One region of the Paenibacillus sp. J22FR83 genome, then DNA from elsewhere that is predicted to be linked to it. Evidence: riboswitches for the same ligand, from Rfam matches in the RefSeq annotation. Region 1 holds a riboswitch; the other holds the start of a gene.

Region 1 (10,692 bases):
ATTTTCAATCGATGTGTTCTTCTCATAAAAATGGGTCGCATTCGCCTGCACGCCGCTTCTTGTATAGAAGGCATCTTCCGCGCCTAGCGGGAATTTCACAAGCTCACCCGTGCTCGCTGATTTGTAAATACCCGTGATAAGCTCCAACGTTTGACGCCCGCTAATCCCATCGATTAGCACAGGTGCGCCAGTTTCAATAGCGGTTAACACATTGTCGATTTGACCGGCATGCCCTTCGTAAATCACTTCTGGCAAACCATCGTACAAAGCTTGCAGCTCCTCCTCTAGCGCCGTATTCGGCTCTGGGAAACCATTCGACGTCGAATTCGACGCCTTCACCTTCCATGGCGCAGATACGCGTGCTTTCGCACCTTGGAAGATCAACTGCTGCTCCTCGCCATGATGCACGACCGAGCTCGTGATCTGCCCCAACGATCCGTTCGCGAAGCGCAGCATCCCGATCGAGAGGTCTTCGACCTCCGCGTTGTCATGCGACACATTGCTCATGAACGCCTGCACTTCTGTCGGGCTGCCCATCATCCACAGCAAGGCGTCGATATGATGCACCGCATGGTTCAGCGTTGGGCCGCCGCCTTCCTTCTCCCACGTGCCGCGCCACCATAGGTCATAGTAACAGTGGCCACGCCACCAGAAAGAATCGACCTGCGTATGGACGATGTTGCCCATGAGGCCGCTTTCCAGCACCGATTTCATTTTCATCATCGGTGTCTTGAAGCGGTTCTGCGCAACCACCGAGAGAAGCTTGCCTGTCCGCTGCGCAGCCGCGTTCATGATATCGCATTCCTCGAGCGAGGAAGCCATTGGCTTTTCCACCATGACATGCGCGCCTGCTTCTAGGAATTCAACTGTAAGCGAAGCATGCGTATACGGTGGCGTACAGATCGACACCAGATCGATCCCGGCTTCCAGCAGCTCCTTATAATCCTTCACAGCCTTCGCATCTTTCAGCTCAAACTGGTCAATGCGTTCCTGCGCTTTATCCTCATAAATATCACTGATCGCGACAATCGTACACCGCTCTGGAAATTGTAAATACGCTTCAATATGCGCCCTCGAGATCGCGCCAGCACCGATAATCGCTACCTTCAGCATCCACTTCATCTCCTTGCTTTTTGTTGTTCCAAGCATACCAAGAATACGGTTACAAAAGTGACGTTAGCTTGTGCAAAAATGCCGTTACTTTGCGGTTTACATATCCAGTGTCTGATAAGCAAAACAAAAAAAGCCCTCGCACACCGCAAGGACTCTTCTGTCTGATCTATTACAATACTTGACCCTAGTGTTCTATTGATCTGCCGTTTTTATTTTAACGGTCGCTTCTTCGACCAAACTTGTCATTCTCTTCGCGTATTCAAGCAATACTTCCCCCTGCTTCGTCAGTTCAATTTTCTTTCCTAAACGAAGAAAAAGAGTTGCCTGAAATTGCTCCTCCAGCTGCTGAATTTGCGTCGTAATGGTCGGCTGGGAGCAGTACAAACGTTTAGCCGTCTCCGTAAAAGAAAGACATTCAGCTAGTGTGATAAATGTTTCTATTTTATCCAGCCATTTCAGACAGATCACTCCCATTTAAACAAAACCCTCATTTATTGATAAAGATTATCATTATCAATAAATATTGTCAATGCATAGGACGATACCAATCCCCCAAAACGCTGTATTTCCGCTTCTGCCGAGACACACAAATGACTAGTGATTGGTAAAGGGGTGATCCCTAATCCATTCGGAGACAATCGCATACACATTGTCCTTCAATAAGGGACTAAATGTAGGGTCATTTATAATCTCATGTTGCTTTGGAACAACATCTAACAGCCTGACACCATCCGTCTCGAATCCTTTTGGCAGCTCATTAAGCTTACTTACCTTTGAAATATAGATATTTTTCACAAATACAAGATGGTTCCCTTCATAAATGAGGTATTGCCCAATTCGTTCAATCGTATCGAGTTCTCCGCCAGCCTCTTCATGCATCTCCCGGATAACCGTTTGTATAATAGACTCGCCTTCCTCCCTAGTTCCTCCAGGTAATTCCCAACCGCGATCCTTATGCCTAACAAGAACCAGCTTACCTTGATAGAAAGCAAAAATCAGAACACAATTCGCTTCTTCCCTCAGACACTCCTTCGATAATAGGATATGTTGATGGGGCAGCGCACCGGCAAACGCATGAAACAACGAACTATTCTGATTATAATCAATGCTGAGGATGAGTTTCTTTTTCACAGGATGCACTCCATTTTCTTGTTTATGTGTTGGGTTTCTTCTCACCTAAATGGAAAATATACAGCTATTTTCGCCATATTCCCCTGAGTATCTAATTTAACTGTAAAATATGCAGGTAAAACTGCCACTTTCTCTCGAATCGGATAAAACAGGTCGATTTAACTGGAGGTTTTCCATCTAATCTTCATTTGATCAGCAATCCCCAAATATAACTGTATAAAATCCATGTATTCCCCCAGAACACCGGTAAATTCTCCAAATGCCCCACATGCCACCGCCCTGTATGCAAAAAAGTATTTGATCCTAGGATCAAATACTTTTTCCAGACGTAACTCAAGGGATATTTCAATGCTAGAGTAAGAATTACTGGTTCTACACTAGAGCAGCATGCTGGTCACGAGCAATTTGCGTCGCCGCTACCATGTTGCGTAAGGAAGCAACCGTTTCTTCGAGTCCGCGCGTTTTCAGACCGCAATCCGGATTGATCCAGAATAGCTTCGGATCAAGTACACGCAGGGCGCGTTCGATCATCGCTGTCATTTCCTCGACACTCGGCACGCGTGGGCTGTGAATATCGTATACGCCTAAGCCAATACCCAGCTTGTAAGTATTCAGCTCGAAGCTATGGATCAATTCACCGTGGCTGCGGGACGTTTCAATGGAAATAACGTCAGCATCCATCGCTTCGATGGAATCGATCATGTCATGGAATTCGCAATAGCACATGTGCGTATGAATTTGTGTTGTGTCTTGCACCGTGCAAGTCGCAATGCGGAAAGCTTTGACCGCCCAAGCCAGATAACCGGCTTGCTCTTCTTCCTTCAGCGGCAAGCCTTCGCGAACCGCAGGCTCATCCACTTGGATCATGCCGATTCCAGCTCCCTCAAGTGCTTCGACTTCTTGTCTAAGCGCATAAGCCAGTTGGTAAGCGATTTGTTCGCGAGAGATATCGTCACGGACGAATGACCAGTTCATGATAGTAATAGGTCCCGTTAACATCCCTTTGACAGGACGGCTAGTGCGAGACTGCGCATACTTCGTTTCTTCAACCGTCATTTCGCCAATGAAGGCAACATCTCCGTAAATGACCGGCGGCTTCACGCAACGGGATCCGTACGATTGGACCCAACCGTACTGCGTAAAGGCAAATCCAGCTAATTTCTCGCCGAAGAACTCAACCATATCCGTCCGCTCGAATTCCCCGTGAACGAGTACATCGATGCCAATCTCCTCTTGCAGCTTGATCCAGATGTCGATTTGTTCTCGAATGAACGTCTCGTACTGTTCATTGCTCCACTCGCCCTTACGCCACAACTGACGCGCCTTGCGCACTTCCGCAGACTGCGGGAAGCTTCCGATCGTCGTTGTCGGGAATAGTGGCAGCTGCCATTTCGCTTGTTGCGCGACATGACGCTCCGCAAAAGGACGGGAACGCTCCGGCTGCTGAACACGAAGCTCTGCAACCTTCTGTCCGACATCGTTGCGGCTGCGCGCTTCCGACTCTTGCAGGGCTTGCAGGGCACGATCGCATGCTTCCAATTCTCCGGCAATCGCTGCAGGGCCTGCGGAAACAGCTTTCGTAAGCAAGACAAGCTCAACCAGTTTCTCATCGGCATAAGCGAGCGCATCTTTCAATACAGCCTCCAGCTTCGTCTCCCGCTCCGTCGATACAGGCACGTGGAGCAAGCTGCTTGACGATTGTACGAGAAGTCGTTCAGCCGGTACAAGCGCAGTAATTTCTTCCAACAACGCCAGCTTCTCACGCAGAGATGCTTTCCAAATACCGCGTCCATCGATGACACCTGCACCTAATACTTTGTCAGCTGGGAATCCGAAGGTTTTCAAAGCTGCCAAGTTTCCTTGAAGGCCATGAACGAAGTCCAGACCAAATCCTTTGACCGGCAAGGAAATAATGTCAACGTAACGATCTACGGATTCAAAATACGTTTGCAAAACAATGTTCAAGCCAGGCACGGCTTCGGCAAACGTTTCATAGATGGTTTTCAGTCTAGCAACATCCCCATCGCTCAACTTCGTGACGAGAATCGGCTCGTCGATTTGTACCCATTGAACGCCTTCTTCTGCAAGTTCTTTAAGAATTTGCACATATAATGGAAGCAACGTGTTCAACCACGTGTCGAACTCCGATGCGCTGAAGCCTTTGGACAGCTTCAAGAATGTCAAAGGACCGACGATAACTGGCTTACCTTCGATACCTAGCTTCTCTTTCGCTTCCCGGTAAGCAATTAGAGGCTTGTTCTCCGTAATGACAGGTGAAGCTCCGTTCAGTTCAGGCACGATATAATGATAATTGGTGTTGAACCATTTGGTCATTTCACTTGCTGTAGCATCTTTCGTTCCTCGGGCAACTCCGTAATACACTGACAAGGGCACTACGCCACCCTTAAAAGCAAACCGCTCAGGAATGATGCCAAACATAGCAGCTGTATCTAGAATATGATCGTAATAGCTGAAATCGTTGACAGGAATAAGGTCAATCCCTTTCTCCTGCTGCTTGCGCAAGTGATTTAAACGAATCTCCTGCAACTGTAATTCAAACTCTGATTCTTCCAGCTTACCTGCCCAGAAAGCCTCGAGTGCCTTCTTCCATTCTCTGTCAGCACCGATACGCGGATATCCTAAACTACTGCTTCTTACCATCGGACAAAACCCCTCTGCAATTTGTTATACAAAAGATAACATAGCAGAGTAGTTATAACGTAACTGGAATAATGTATATCTAGATATAGGAAAAAGCTATATTAAAGCACCATGGGGGCAATGGCTTGTTGAAGGGCTTCTACATAAGCAGTTCCCAGCTTGGATAGCGAGATATGGCTATGGGAAATCCAACCCACATTGATGGTTTCATCACAATCCAGTGGTACAGGGATAATCTCATTGCCATTCAAATCTGAGCTTAAGACCCCGGTTGATATGGTATATCCATTTAAACCGATTAATAAATTGAAAAGCGTCGCCCGGTCATTCACACGGATGCTTTTCTTATGTGACATCGTACTAAGAATTTCTTCGGCAAAATGAAAAGAATTATATTCCCCTTGATCAAAGGATAAATACGGATAGCTCTGCAGCTGGTCAATGGTGACCATGGATTGCTTAGCGAGCGGATTTTTAATGGAGATAAAAATATGCGGTTTGGCGATAAATAAACTATTAAATTGCAGATTTGCGCTTTTCAGCAGCTTGTTTATCACCTTGCCATTGAACTCATTCACGTATAAAATGCCGATCTCGCTCCGCGAGTTTTTGACATCTTCGATGATTTCATATGTTTTGGTTTCACGTAAAGCGAGCTCATATTCCTCCTGCCCATACTCCGCAACCAGACTCACGAATGCATTTACGGCAAAAGCATAATGCTGCGTCGATACAGAAAAATGCTGCGAAGAAGGCTTCGCATTGAGATATCGACTTTCCAGTAACTCCGCCTGTTCGACAACTTGCCGCGCATAACTTAGGAATTCCACACCTTCCTTCGAAAGTGAGATCCCTTTATTGGATCTATCGAAGATCGAGATTTGGAGTTCTTCTTCCAGATCTCGAATCGCATTGGAAAGGCTGGGTTGAGAAATAAACAGCCGTTTCGCTGCTTCATTAATCGACCCGCGGTTCGCGACTTCAATCACATATTTTAATTGCTGTAATGTCATGGCTTCGTCCCTCCCACTGGCATATGAACCAGCGCTTCGTGAATTATGACTATGGTAACACATATTGTGTGAATTGCCGTAAATGGAAGGTCATTTGCTAGTAAACTTCCATAGACAAACAATTCAACTATATATATGATTAAACTAATTAAATAATGGATAGTTAAGGTGCATGCTTACGAACGTAGGTAATGCTTAATTGGGAAGTCTGGTGAAATTCCAGCACGGTCCCGCCACTGTAAATGACGAGCGACTCTAGAAATGGCCACTGGTATAGCTATACTGGGAAGGCGAGAGAAGCGTTGACGCATGAGTCAGGAGACCAGCCTTACTGTGTATTCACAAACTCTACGGATGATAGAGGAGGTGCTTTTTTTCGTTGTCTACGACCCATACTGACATCACAGCCCTTGATTTTTTCCACGCAAGGGCTTTTTTGTATGTTCATCATCCCTATCATTTTTCACTTGGAGGATCACAATGAAACTACCTTATAGGATGTTCACCCTATTCATGGCTCTATTCCTACTGGCAAGCAGTCTAAACATCGTGCCTGTATCCGCTATGCCGAATGCAGCTGTAGACATTGCTGTACAGGATACAGCGCAGTATGTGCTTACGACTGTACAGAAACCGGAAGTTGGTTCTATCGGCGGTGAATGGGCCATTCTTGGCCTTGCTCGCTCCTCCGCTGACGTGCCGCAAAGCTATTACGACGATTATTATAGAGGCGTAGAAACCTACGTGAAAGCGTTGAATGGCAATCTGCATGATAAAAAGTATACCGAATACTCCCGCTTGATTATCGCTTTAACAGCAATTGGCGCGGATCCCAGTAACGTCGGAGGCTATAATTTGCTGAAGCCGCTCGGCGACTTTGACAAGACGATATGGCAAGGGATCAATGGGCCGATATTTGCTTTAATTGCGCTCGACAGCGGCAAGTATACGATACCTGTCAACCCAACGGCCAAGACGCAGGCAACGAGAGAAATGTACATTGACGAAATTCTATCGAATCAGTTAGCAGATGGCGGCTTTGCACTTTCGGGCACGTCGGCTGATCCTGATATTACCGGCATGGCCTTGCAAGCTCTAGCCAACTATCAGAACAATGCGAAAGTCAAAGCAGCAACAGAGAAGGCCATTATACTTCTATCTCGCATACAGGACAATGAAGGCGGGTATGCCAGCTTGGGTGTAAGTACTTCGGAGAGCACCGTGCAGGTATTAATGGCACTATGTGAACTGGGGATTGACCTACACGACAGTCGTTTTGTGAAAAATGGCAAAACCATCGTCGATAATTTACTCTCCTTTTATTCAAAAGGACAAGGATTTCAACATACCACGGATGGCAGCGGAGCAACGGGCATGTCTACAGAGCAGGCCCTCTATGGACTTGTGAATGTCCAACGCATCCTATCAGGTCAGAGCAGCCTCTACAGAATGAACGATGTCAAGTTATCTACTTCATCTACGCATGTAGGCAATTACGGATTAGCCAACAAGAACAAGGATATCAAAGTGATGCCCGTCATCGCTGCGAATCCGTCTTTCTCGGATATTACCGAACATGCGAACAAAACAGCCATTGCATCCCTGGCATCTAGAGGCATTATTAATGGATTGACGGACAATCATTTTGCGCCGAATCAAACAATGACTCGCGCTGAATTTGCAACCATTGTAACCAAAGGTCTCGGCCTTCCTCTGCGAAAACAAACACAATTCCATGATGTCCCTGCTGCAGCATGGTACGCAGACTATGTTGGTACGGCATATTCTTACGGCATCGTAAGCGGAACGTCCGATACCACATTTACGCCAAATAATACGATTACGAGGCAGGAAGCTGCTGTCATGATTGCCAATGCAGGCAAGCTCTCTGGCATGAATACGACGTTAAGCACAAGTGCAATCCGAGATATGCTAGCGCAATTCGGGGATTACACACTCACGGCGGAGTGGTCGAGGAATGCACTGGCTTTTAACTATCGCGAACAGCTATTATCGCAGGATATGCTCAATATTGAGCCTACTCAAACTGTTACACGGGCTGAAATCGCGGAGATGCTTTACCGCCTACTCACTGCAGCACAGTTAATTAAAGAGGCGAGCTAATGCGATTTACTAAAAATAAAGTTATTGCCGCAGCACTTATCCTGGTCGTACTCGTCATTGCCTACCTAAGCAGCGGACAACCGCGGCAACAGGCTATGCCGACGTCTACCATCGCGCTTGAATCTAATAATCCAGCGGTAGCTTCACCTGCTGTGACTGAACCGAGCGCTGAACGGTCGCCAGCGCCCACAACATCACCCGACGCTGCACTTTCAAGTACCGAGACACCAGCGGCAAGTCCGACTGTGGCGTCTCCGCCTGCGTCTGAGGCTGCATCCCCATCTCCACCTGCCTCGACTCAGGCCGTGGAGCCACAGGCTAAGTCGGGTGGGGACGGCAGCCAATTGGATCTACCCAAGGCAACCGCCCCAAGCGCAAGATCAGCTATGCCAATTGACCCTAAGACGGGGAAGGATCCATACCTGACCGAGCCTGTTCCTGAAGGCAAGCCGCTGCCCATAGAGCCGGAGAACGCGAAAACTTCTGACAAACAACTGACAGCTACCCTTTCGGTAAGCTGCTTAACGATACTTAACAACATGAAACTTCTCGATCCGGAGAAGGTCGATCTAGTCCCGAAGGATGGTATGATTTTCAAAGCCCAGCAGGTGACTTTTTATGAGGGAGAGTCCGTGTTTAATGTCCTACAAAGAGAGATGAAGAAGAACAAAATTCATATGGAATTCGTGAATACCCCGATTTATAATTCCGCCTATATCGAAGGGATTAACAACCTATATGAATTTGATTGTGGAGAGCTCTCAGGTTGGATGTACAAAGTGAATGGCTGGTTCCCCAATTATGGTGCGAGCCGCTATCAACTGAAGCAAGGGGATGTCATTGAATGGGTATACACCTGTGATTTGGGACGTGACGTCGGGGACACCTATAATTCAGCAGGCGGTGGTAAGAAGCAATGAGGGATTCCTTTGCAAGCTTCCACCCCTTCGTTAATTTTCTATATTTTACATGCGTCATCCTGTTCTCAATGGTCTTCATGCATCCGATCAGTCTAGTGATTTCCCTGAGCTTTGCCTTTGCTTATTCGATCTATCTCAACGGGAAGAAAGCCATCAAGTTCAACTTTATCTACATGCTTCCTTTCCTTATCATCACCGCGTTAATCAATCCTGCCTTTAATCACGAGGGCGTTACGATACTGATGTATTTGCATAGCGGCAATCCACTGACCCTGGAATCGATTACCTATGGCTTTGGGGCAGCGGCGATGTTCATATCCGTCATCTGCTGGTTTTCTTGCTATAACGCGGTTATGACGTCGGATAAATTCATTTATTTGTTTGGTAAAATAATTCCAGCCCTGTCGCTCATTTTCTCCATGGTGCTGCGCTTTGTGCCTCGTTTTAAGGCTCAGCTCCTCATCGTTTCCAATGCACAAAGGAGCATCGGCAGAGATGTCTCCAATGGCAGCCTTATCCGAAGGATTCAGCATGGCCTACGGATCCTGTCCATCATGGTGACCTGGATGCTTGAAAATGCCATTGAAACGGCCGATTCGATGAAGAGCCGTGGGTACGGGTTGAAAGGAAGATCGGCATTCTCCATCTTCACATGGGATAGCCGTGATCGAACCGCGCTTATCACCCTTCTCGCAACCGCAGGCTACATCTGCATTGGAGCTGCTGCGAAAGCGATGTATTTCCGATACTTTCCTTCTATGCGAAGTACGGGGCTTTCTTTTTACAGTATAAGTGTCTTCATGGCCTATGCATTGCTATGTGCAATACCGCTTATTATCAACATAACGGAGGATAGAAAATGGAAGTCTTTACAATCCGACAATTAACATTCTCCTATCCTGGCTCCCTAGGGCATGCGCTGCATGAGGTATCTATAGCTATAAGGCAAGGCGAGTTTATCACAATTTGCGGTAAATCAGGGTGCGGTAAATCAACGCTCTTACGGCACTTAAAAACCGATCTTACCCCTCATGGATCACGAAGTGGCGAGATCTTATTTCATGGGACGCCTCTCGAAGAGCTCGACCGACGTACCCAAGTTGCCCAAATCGGTTATGTCCTGCAGTCTCCCGATAACCAAATCGTGACTGATAAAGTCTGGCATGAGCTTGCTTTCGGTCTTGAAAGCCTTGGATACGACACTTTGGAGATTCGGCGGCGTGTTGCTGAAATGGCCAGCTTCTTCGGTATACAGGAATGGTTTCATAAACCCGTGACCGATTTGTCCGGCGGTCAGAAACAGTTGCTGAATCTGGCATCCATTATGGCTATGCAGCCCAAAATTCTGATCTTAGATGAACCTACAAGCCAGCTTGATCCGATCGCTGCATCCGAATTTCTAGCTGCAATTGGCAAAATCAACCGAGAGCTCGGCGTCACCATTCTCATCTCCGAGCATCGTCTCGAAGAAGTAATGCCGCTATCCGATCGGGTTATTGTCATGGATCATGGCGAAATTCTCCAAGTAGGAACGCCGAAAGAGGTCGGCGAGAAACTTCGGGATGTAGGGCACGACATGTTCTATGCCATGCCAACACCTATGCGTGTGTATGCTCGCATCGATAATCAGCTTCCATGCCCCATTACAGTGCGTGAGGGAAGGGAATTCTTGCATCATCTTGCTCAGAAGCAAGCCTACGCGCAAGATATTCCAGCTGCGGACATGCCTG
Region 2 (10,692 bases), on a different contig from region 1:
CGATGAGCGCATAGAACAAGGGCGCGATGACCGCGTCCACGATGTTCTCCGCGACCGTCTCCACGACGGCTCGCGTGAGCTCCTCCTCGTGGAGCGCATCCGTATCCCGGCCAACGATGTAGCCGGTATACTTGCGAGCATCCGCGAGATCGCCCTTGCGCAGCGGATTGTAAACCAAATACGCGGCGTCCTTTAGGCCTTTGATCGCAACTGTCGTGGAGATAAGCCAGGTTGAGACTGCATACCCTAGCCAAGGATGAATATCATTGGCGAAGTGTACGAGCACAAGTACCACACTAAAGCTCAGTGTGATTGTGGAAAGCGTAAGTATGACGCCTTTCATGCGCAACCGATTTCGATGCCGATCAACTAGGGCAGCCGTTGTCGCCATTTCCCTAGGATGCAGTCTATCTTCTACCCAACGGATCCAGCGTCCAATAAGTATGACGGGATGCGTGGGCCACTTCGGATCACCAATCAGCCAGTCTAGTGCTATTGCAGCAGCCGTCATCCAGACGATTTCCTGCCATGTATATATCCACATAAGAGCTTCACCATTCCGTACTTACTTGTCTTTGGGAGTAACTTCTCTCGAAGTCCTTCGAGGATGTGCGGCCACGTTTTAGATATCGTTTTTATCGCAACTCTAAAATCGGACTACTCACGCTTTTACGCACGAAATCCCCGATTTAGATCGGAAATATCGTACTACACTCACCACCAGTTTCTTGCACTCCCATCTATACGAAACCCAAACCACGCAAACATATCCATTCCTTACATATAAGCTCTGCTTTTTAATTCGATCGGGATACCGACCGTAACCAGGAAAACCTCCTGACATACTTCAGCGACACGTTGATTCATCCGTCCAGCCAAATCTCTGAATTGACGGCCAAGCGGATATTCCGGCACAATCCCGTCACCAACTTCATTCGTAACGAAGATGAGTTGTCCACAGTAGGAGGACACGACATTCACAAGCTCGTCAATTTGGTTGGATACGAGTTGAGGTGCATCGCTCTCCTGTTCATAGTAGAGCAGCCAGTTCGTCAGCCATAGGGTTAGGCAGTCGACTAACACCACTGCACCCTCGCTGCTTTCTTGAAGCTGCGTGAGACAGTCTTTCAGCGCATACGGCTCCTCTCGGGTTTCCCAAGGGAATCCCGATTGCAGCCTTTGCTGCTGGTGAAGCCCAACCCGCTCCCTCATTTCCTCATCGTAGATGTGGGAGGTCGCGATATAAATCCCCTGCTTGCCGCGATGCATCGCTAGCTTCTCTGCGAAGGAGCTCTTGCCGCTGCGCGCTCCGCCCGTTACCAGAACCGCCATCGCGTTCCCCTCCGTCTCTCTGTCTGTTACTCCCTCGAAACGCCTGCGCTTTCGAAGGTCGCCATTTCTTTCATGATCTTGCCTGCGGCATCGATCAAGTTGAACGCAAGCACAGCGCCTGTGCCTTCGCCAAGTCGCATATCCATTTGCAGCATCGCTGCGAGGCCAACCGACTCGAGCACCTTCTTGTGTCCCTGCTCCTGCGATAAGTGCGAGGCGAGCATGTAGGACGCGCTCAGCGGAGCTAATCGGCTCGCCACGAGCGCTGCGGTCGACGAGATGAAGCCGTCGACAACGACCGGGCAGCGATGCTTCGCTGCCCCCAGGATCACCCCAACAAGTCCGGCGATCTCCAATCCGCCGACCTTACTCAACACTTCAAGCGCATACTCACCGCTTGAGCCTTCTCCCGCACTTGCACTCGCACTCGCCCCCACTTTCACCCCACGCCCGTGCAACCCATTCACTCTTAGCGCTCTATTCACAACCGATTGCTTATGCAGCCAAGTCGCATCATCAATCCCCGTACCACGGCCTACAGCTAGGCCAGTATCTATGCCTGTCAACGCACACACAATCGCTGCGCTCGCCGTCGTATTGCCAATTCCCATTTCGCCCGTAGCGAAAAGCCGGTACCCTTTTGCCACCAAATCATCAACAATTTCACTGCCTGCTAGAATCGCTTGGGTCGTCTCTTCCAAGGTTAGAGCCGCTTCCTTTGCCATGTTGCGCGTGCCTTTTCTAACTTTGCGAGCAACGAGATTGGGATGCTCCAAATCAGCATTGACCCCCATATCCACACAAACCACATCGGCTCCGGCATGTCTAGCAAGGACATTAACTGCAGCACCGCCATACAAGAAATTGAGTACCATTTGCGGTGTCACAGCCGCTGGGAAGGCACTGATGCCTTCCTCACATACACCATGGTCACCAGCCATGACAATAACTGCTCTTTTTTCAAAAGCCGGTATCACTTCACCTGTAATCCCTGCGACTTGGCGAGCAATATCCTCAAGCTTTCCCAAGCTTCCTTGCGGTTTCGTCAATTGGTCCAAATGATCATTAGCTTGACGAGCAGACGCTTGATTAACGGGTTCAATCCTATCTATCAACTGTTGTAGAGTGTTCATTATCTCCATCCTCCGAACCCAATTTATTTCCCAGGTTGTAACAAAATTTGCGGTACTTCACTAACCGGATGCTTCAGCACAATCGGCTCTGTTCCGTATACGTCAGCTATTTGTGTACTCGTAATAATTTCTGCCGGTGTTCCGATTGCGACGACTCGTCCTTCATGAACGATCATCAATCTCGTGCAATACTGCGCTGCCAGATTCAGGTCATGTAAAACCGCAATCACCGTCAATTCCGACTCCTGCTGCCAAGAACGAATGTAATCCATCATCTGTATCTGATATCCAATATCAAGAAAAGTTGTCGGCTCATCGAGCATGAGCAAGCTTGGTTGCTGTGCCATCACTTTGGCTAGTGCAACGCGTTGACGTTCTCCACCACTCAGACGCTCAATCGTTCGATCAACGAGCCCGTCTAACTCAAGCTTTGTAATAATGGCATCAATAAGACCCTCTGATTCCGCCGAATCTTCTCCAAGCCAATTTTGGAACGGATAGCGCCCCATCTCCACGACTTCACGAACCGTGAAGCCAACCGGGGGCAAAGCATCTTGCTGAAGGACCGCGAGCCATTTAGCAAGCTCTTTGCGCGAATACGAAGATATCGGGTTTCCGTTTACACGCACTTTCCCATGCATCACAGGATCCATGCCTGAGAGAAGTCGAAGCAGGGTAGATTTGCCGCTGCCATTTGGACCAATGATCCCAAAAAACTCTCCCTGCCCAACCTCAAAGCTCATATTATTCAGCACTTGTTGCTCTCGAAAGCTCTGATAAAGCCCCTCGACTCCAATCATCGTAATCAACCTCTCAACGTTTTCTTATCTTTATGGAGTAGATAGGCAAAAAATGGCGCACCCAGAAACGCCGTAACCACGCCGAGAGGAATTTCCGTAGGACTCAGGATTGTTCGGGCCAATGTATCTGCCCATAACACATAAATCCCGCCTCCGATCGCCGATAAAGGAATAATTAAGCGATAATCCGGCCCCACCAACAGCCGTACTAAATGCGGCACAATTAATCCTACAAAGCCAATAACCCCCGCCACAGACACAGCCGCCGCCGTGATCAAAGTGGAAGCAATCAATACGATCAGTTTCGTACGCTCGACATGAACTCCGAGATGCGCAGCTTGGCGCTCTCCTAGTACCAGTAGATTCAACGATCTCGCATAGCTTAGCAGAATCACGATCCCTATTACGAGATAGGGTAAAATCATATACGTATATGACCATCCGCGCATCGATAGACTACCCATTAGCCAGAAAAGAATTTCATTAATCGTTTGATTCGATATCGCGACTAGAAACGATACAAACGCACCTAAAAATGCTTGCATGACAACACCGGATAGGATCAACGTTTCCATCTTCAACTTCCCATCAATCATGGCCAGCCTCAAGACTAAGAATAAGGAAATAAGGCCAGTTGCGAAAGCTACAATAGGGATCGACCATTGCCCGAACCAGGCGAATTGCAGCCCGAAATAAATAAGAAATGCTGCACCAACAGATGCTCCTGAAGATACACCGAGAGAGTAGGGGTCGGCTAGCGGATTGCGCAAAACGCCTTGAAATCCAGCGCCAGCTATGGAAAGTACGGCTCCTACAAGTATACCTAATAACAAGCGAGGGATTCTTACTTTATTGATGATCTGTTCCGAAGATTGCGGCCAGTTCACTTCAATGTGACTACCTATCCAAGGAAGATGCTTCGCCAGTATCCCCACAATATGTGTAATAGGGAGTTGAGCCGACCCAATGGATAAACTCACCACAATAGAAAGAAGAAGGAGTATAACTCCCACTCCTCCCCCAAGCATTAATTTTCTTTTCATTATTTCACCAATTCAGGATAGATTCCTTTCGCTATTTCCAGCAGCCCCTCCGTCAATCTAGGACCCGGACGGCTTACGGAATTCTGGTCAAGACCGACCACGCGTTTATTTTTCACCGCATCAATGGCATCCCAGCCTCCGCGTGAACGAATAATTTCCTCTAGCGGCTTTTTACTTTTAAAATCGACAATACCATTGGCGAATAAGATGACATTCGGATTTTGCTGAATGATCTTCTCTTCACTGATCTCATACCAGCCAGCTTTATCCGCAGCCACGTTAATCCCCCCAGATAGGGTAATCAACTCATCCATGAACACGCCGCTTCCCACGGTCCAACCTGGTGCAAACTCGATGTATACTTTTTTCTTGTTCTCCTGCTTCACGTCTTTCACGGCATCAACAACCTTCTGACGATCCGCTTTCATTTTGGCAACGACTTTTTCGGCTTGTTCTTGATGATCCGTAATTTGTCCGAATGTAAGAATATTGTTCATAGCATCATCTAACGTTTTGGGATCAACTTTGAATACGTTAATATTCACCTTACGTAGGTTCTCAACAGTTGTAGCATCCATGGAAACACCCGTGAAGACAACATTCGCATTCGTAGCTATGACAGCCTCCGTGTTTGGCTTCGTAATGCTGCCTAGCTTGGGCTTCGATTTGGCGCTATCTGGATAATCATCAAAATCCGACACTCCGACAATATTTGCTTCGAGTCCAATCGCAAACAGCGTTTCTGTCTCTGATGGTGACACGGAAGCAATTCGCTCTGGCGCTTTGTCGAATGTGAACTCTTTACCTGTCGCATCTTTGACTTTCAACGGATAGGTCGTTTTCTTCGCAGTTACTGGAGCTGCCGATGCTACTGGAGCCTTCGTCCCCGCACCACCTAATTTCGATGGATCTGTAATTTCCGTTTCCTTCTTCGCACATGCAGCTAACGAAATCGCGGTAGCAACCGCTAATGTAAGAATAAGTCCTCTTTTGAAATTGCTCTGTTTCATCACTTAAACCCTCTTTTCATTATTTTGGCTCTATAGCCAAGGGAGAATAACTGGATTTTCTACATCTAATTTTACTCAACATGTACCATTTGACGATTTTCACCTGAAATAACAGGAGATAATCCAGTTAATCATTCCCACTTGGCCAAGAGCCCTGTGGTTGGCGCCGAAGCGTGTGTTCACTTTCCAAATAAAAAATCCCCTTTGTTCACTAGGAACGAAGGAGACGATAAATCGCGGTATTGGGCAGCTCACATTCAATCGCTGCTTCCTGATTTAACGCGATCCTTTTCCTCGAAGGATGTTGTATCGGCACGATAGGCAGGTATCCTGACTCTCCAGACTTTCGCAAGACTGAATTACAGTGGCGGGACCGTGCCGGATTTGAACCGGCTTCCCCTTAACTAGTAAGGTTCCAATTGGAAATCTACTAGTACCTATAGTTGCATATTATACGTTCAAGCTATTTGTCGATTCAAGTTGCGCTCTTATTTCTGTGCAATAATTTGGAGAACTTTCATAGCCTCGTCCATTTTCGGAGCATTCTGAGGAATGAAAGCGAATAATCCTTTACCTTCAAAGCCTTGTTCTTTCATCCATTTATTCCCATTAAGTGGAATGCCATACAAGTGCTTCTCCGCGGCCTTACCTTCTTCTTTGATCTCGATAACCCCATCTGGATAATCCTTAGGATTGATGACGTTATCCAATGAGACAAATCCCGCCTGATTGCTCAAACCTTTGAACTGTTCTTCTCCCAAGATGAAGATGCCATTACCACCAGCAGCAAGCTCAACAATCATTTTTTCCAATGAAAAAATTGGAGATGTATTCAGCTTCACAGTAGGAACTTCGCCTACCTTGGATTTCAAAGATACTTCCAATTTCTCCGCTGCTTCACTCGGAAACCCGTTAGGTCCCATCATAAATACGGATACATCTGCCTTCGGTCCGCCACAAGCTGTAAGCATCAAAATCATTCCCAGCATAACAACGAATAACCATTTTGCTTTCATGTGTATGTAATTCCCTCCGTCAATACTCTCTCTTTGTCGGTAGTCGTCAGAAAAGTCGGTTTTCACCGACTTTTCTTTCCTGCTGTCATATATTCGTTTATTTTGTGGTCCAACATCGTACTTAGTTCAACAACCGCATCAGATGTCATTTCTTGACCTTCCATGACCATCTGTTCCATTTTACGCCTCAACGAATGAATCTCTTCTTCAAGTAGAGCTAGGGAATTTTGCTTCTTGGCATTTCTGGTCAGCCAGCGCTGTCCGAAATCTTGCTCTCGAATTTGAAATTGCTTCTGAAAGTTAGTAAGCTGATATTCCATAAAAGCCACGCTCATCCCTCCTTACTCTTAGAATACCAGTTTTCGTCTCCTATGAACATATGAATTTATAAAGAATATTATAATTTCCTCAAGAAATTACCGATTCTCTCTAAGGCTTCATTCAGTTGGGAAACACTATAAGCGTAAGAGCATCGTAGAAAGCCTTCGCCACCTAATCCAAACACATCGCCCGGCACAGCTGCAACCTTAGATTCGTACAATAAACGTTGCGCGAATTCATCAGATGTTAATCCTGTAGCCACGATACTTGGGAACGCATAGAAAGCACCTTGCGGTTCATGACATTCTAGTCCGACTTCACGGAAGCCTTTGACAATCAATCTTCTCCGTTGATTATAGGACTCAATCATCCGATCTTTCTCTTCCAGTCCATTCGTCAACGCTTCATGTGCAGCGACTTGCCCCATAACTGGTGCGCACATCACCGTGTATTGGTGAATTTTAGTCATAGCGGAAATCAACTCTCTGTGACCACAAGCATACCCCATCCGCCATCCAGTCATTGCGAAAGCTTTAGAGAATCCACTAACAAGGATCGTCCGATCCTGCATCCCAGGCACTGCTGCGAAGCTCACGTGTTTCTGACCGTACGTCAATTCTGCATAAATTTCATCGGAAATAACGATCAGATCATGCTCTTCTACAACTTTAGCAATCGGCAGCCAATCTTCGTAGCTCATGATACCGCCCGTTGGATTGCTTGGGTAGCACAGAATGAGAACTTTGGAACGTGGCGTAATCGCATCGCGAAGTGCCTTTTCAGTCAGCTTGAATTGGTCCTTCGCAAATGTTTCGATCCCCACTGGCACACCACCACTTATAGCCGTGATTGGTGAGTACGAAATATAACAAGGCTCAGGAATTAGAATCTCATCCCCAGGTGTAATCAGGGAACGCAGCGCTAAATCAATAGCTTCACTGCCGCCTACCGTGACGAGCACCTCGTTCGTAGGCTCATATTTCACTTTAAAAGAAGTATACAAATAGTTCGCAATCGCTTCGCGAAGCTCAGGAATACCGGAGTTTGGCGTATATTTCGTTCTGCCCCGCTCCAATGAATGTACAGCAGCTTCACGAACGTGCCATGGTGTCGAAAAGTCAGGTTCACCAACGCCCAAGGAGATAATGTCCTCTTTACTATTGCTTACGAGATCAAAAAACTTCCGAATCCCCGACGGCTTCATTTCACGCACCGCAGGAGCCAGATAGTCTTTCATTGATTTTTTGCTAGATTGCATTGTAGTCTCATCCTTAATCATAGCGCTACCTCTCCTTATGGTGAAACAAGCATACGGTGATCATCTTCCTGATCTTCGAAAATAATGCCGTCTTGTTTATATTTTTTCAAAATAAAATTCGTTTTCGTAGAAAGCACACGGTCGATGGGCGATAACTTGTTGGAAACAAATGAAGCCACCTGTTTAAGTGAGTTCCCTTCAATCTCCACGAGCAAATCATACGCGCCTGACATGAGATAAACCGATTTGACTTCCGGATATAAGTAGATCCGTTCCGCAATCGCATCAAACCCGCGTCCGCGTTCCGGTGTAATTTGAACTTCAATCAGGGCGGTAACCTTTTCGTCAGCTACTTTACTCCAGTTTACGACTGTCGCATATTTGACGATGACCTTATCCGCTTCCATCTCGCTTATCGCTCGCGCAACTTCGGCCTCCGCCGTTCCTAACATGGTGGCGATCAGATCCGCGCTCCTGCGGGCGTCTTCCTTTAGTAAATCGAGAATTTTAAGCTTCAAAGTATCCATGGTTAAACCTACCTTTCTGAGATATGTTTCATTCATCCATTCATCTTACAATGAATTGCTGTCCTAATTCAATTGTTGATCGTGAAAGAATGGCAGAATATTTAACTATATTCGAAAATTCCACTTTGACGGCATAATAAAAAGCCACTGGATAACCATCCAAGCAGCTCATACGTCTAAATTCACCTCATACAAGGTTTAAAACAAATCCATACTTAAATATCGCTCACCTGTATCTGGCGCAATACATAGTACTCGTTTCCCTGCTCCGAGCTTTCTTGCCACCTGCATGCCCGTCCATACGGAGGCCCCAGCCGAAGGACCGACAAGAATACCTTCCTTGCTTGCCAAATCCTTCATCGTTTGGATGGCATCCTCATCCGCCACTTGCACAATCTCATCGTAGACACTTGTGTTCAGAATGGCTGGTACGAAGCCAGGACTTGTCCCTACTAGCTTGTGCGGACCAGGGCTTCCACCAGAGAGGACAGGTGACCCTTTCGGCTCTACCACATAAATTTGGATATTTGGCAAATGTTCACGGAGTACCTCCCCCGTTCCCGTAATCGTACCTCCTGTACCCGAGGTTGCAACGAATGCATCTAACCGCCCCTCCATCTGTTGTAAAATTTCAGGAGCTGTCGTCACTCGGTGAATACTTGGATTCGCCGGGTTCTCAAACTGCTGCGGGATAAAGCTGCCAGGTATTTGATCCCTTAGCTCCACAGCCTTCGCAATGGCACCAGGCATCCGCAGCGCGGCTGGAGTTAGAACGACTTCGGCGCCGTAGGCTTTCAGGATATTAATGCGTTCCTTGCTCATGTTATCTGGCATAATCAAAATGGCCTTATATCCCTTGGCCGCTGCGTTCATCGCAAGTCCTATTCCCGTATTTCCGCTAGTCGGTTCAATAATCGTGGCTCCTGGCTTAAGTTGCCCTGACTTCTCCGCCTGATCGATAAGATTCCAAGCAGCTCGGTCCTTCACGCTTCCGCTCGGATTGAAATACTCCAATTTCACATACAGCTCCGCTGCTTCCGGCTCCAACAAGCGATTTACCCGCACCGCGGGGGTATCTCCAATCAGTTCTGTGATGCTATTCACCATTTTTGGCGGCATTGTGCCCCCTCCTCATCTCATACTCATGTATTCACATTTTCATGCGGAAACCTAACCTTTGTCAAGACTTGGCTGCAGGCAACTGGTTTCTGATGAATACCCATGAGAAGAAAGTTGAGCTTCCGATGACGAGTAATAACACATTGATGACTAACGGCTCTTTACTCCATGAAATGACACATATGAATAGAAGTACGCCGCACACACGCCCTACATTCAACGATAACTCACGCAGAACAATGTACTCTTCCCGTTGTTTGGCACTTTCATCATCGGATCCAATCAAATCAAACACTGCGGACACCATTGGAATCGAGTACATTGGGAAAAAGAGTGCAGAACCAATTCCGAATATCAGCAAGGTGCCGAACGACATTTTCCAGAAAAATGGCAATATCACAAGAACAACCATCACTGATCCAATAAACATACTCCTTTTACGAAAAGAAGGACGAATGAAGCGCCCTGTTGCCCAGAAGCTAACTAACGCTACGGATGAAGTAATTAGAGCGAAATTACCTAAACTTGCTTCACTTGACGTCGATATGTACACAAGCAACCCAATCATGAAGCCAAACACACCCTCACGCACGCCCTGAAAAAGTAAAGCTAGACTCACTCTCTTCCATGGCGTTTGAGGTTGCCTAAGAATTCGTAGAGGCAACAGCCATTCGTAGGTGCCACTCAATTTCCTCTTCTTCAGAAAAAAACTAATAACAACGCCCAATAGAAATATCCCTAGCGAGATGGAGAAAATAAGGCGGTATCCTGCTCCATCCCCCAATGTAACGATGAGCAGACCAGAAATCCAAGGAGCAATGATGCCAGCACCTGCGCCTAATAGGCCAACCCAACCGTTAAAACGATCTCGATTATCCGGATCTGTCACCTCAAAGTAAACGACGTTGAACGCTATCCAGAACAGACCTACAGAAATCCCTTGGACCATACCCAACCAAACAAAATTATGAACGCTGCTTGTTCCCATCCATAGAACCAACATGTAGAAACAGGCAGATATCGATACACCAATACGCAAGCAATTCATCTTATTGTGCTCTTTCACCCACTTGCCAGCCAACCAGAAGGTAATAGCCATTGTCAAATGAGTCGTTAAGGTGAACCAGCCGATT

Evidence for each region. Region 1 has a riboswitch for cobalamin ahead of AC58PV_RS30160 (S-layer homology domain-containing protein). Riboswitches for the same ligand answer to the same signal wherever they lie in the genome.
Region 2: linked by a shared signal. The riboswitch ahead of AC58PV_RS31775 (ABC transporter substrate-binding protein) and the one ahead of AC58PV_RS30160 (S-layer homology domain-containing protein) in region 1 are both predicted to bind cobalamin.

What each region holds. Positions count from the first base shown of each region.
Region 1 is NZ_JCAUAM010000022.1:98,598-109,289, forward strand. It holds gene AC58PV_RS30135 (Gfo/Idh/MocA family protein) at 1-1,113, opposite strand, end outside; gene AC58PV_RS30140 (LysR family transcriptional regulator) at 1,306-1,587, opposite strand; gene AC58PV_RS30145 (NUDIX domain-containing protein) at 1,708-2,244, opposite strand; gene metE (5-methyltetrahydropteroyltriglutamate--homocysteine S-methyltransferase) at 2,617-4,905, opposite strand; gene AC58PV_RS30155 (LysR family transcriptional regulator) at 5,007-5,918, opposite strand; cobalamin riboswitch at 6,067-6,263, shown strand; gene AC58PV_RS30160 (S-layer homology domain-containing protein) at 6,399-8,042, shown strand; gene AC58PV_RS30165 (DUF4430 domain-containing protein) at 8,042-8,962, shown strand; gene AC58PV_RS30170 (energy-coupling factor transporter transmembrane component T) at 8,959-9,849, shown strand; gene AC58PV_RS30175 (ATP-binding cassette domain-containing protein) at 9,822-10,692, shown strand, end outside.
Region 2 is NZ_JCAUAM010000026.1:29,385-40,076, reverse strand. It holds gene cbiB (adenosylcobinamide-phosphate synthase CbiB) at 1-544, opposite strand, end outside; gene cobU (bifunctional adenosylcobinamide kinase/adenosylcobinamide-phosphate guanylyltransferase) at 778-1,332, opposite strand; gene cobT (nicotinate-nucleotide--dimethylbenzimidazole phosphoribosyltransferase) at 1,359-2,465, opposite strand; gene AC58PV_RS31785 (ABC transporter ATP-binding protein) at 2,489-3,265, opposite strand; gene AC58PV_RS31780 (FecCD family ABC transporter permease) at 3,271-4,308, opposite strand; gene AC58PV_RS31775 (ABC transporter substrate-binding protein) at 4,308-5,318, opposite strand; cobalamin riboswitch at 5,622-5,774, opposite strand; gene AC58PV_RS31770 (hypothetical protein) at 5,807-6,334, opposite strand; gene AC58PV_RS31765 (aspartyl-phosphate phosphatase Spo0E family protein) at 6,397-6,654, opposite strand; gene AC58PV_RS31760 (aminotransferase class I/II-fold pyridoxal phosphate-dependent enzyme) at 6,732-7,934, opposite strand; gene AC58PV_RS31755 (Lrp/AsnC family transcriptional regulator) at 7,949-8,440, opposite strand; gene cysK (cysteine synthase A) at 8,639-9,559, opposite strand; gene AC58PV_RS31745 (MFS transporter) at 9,621-10,692, opposite strand, start outside.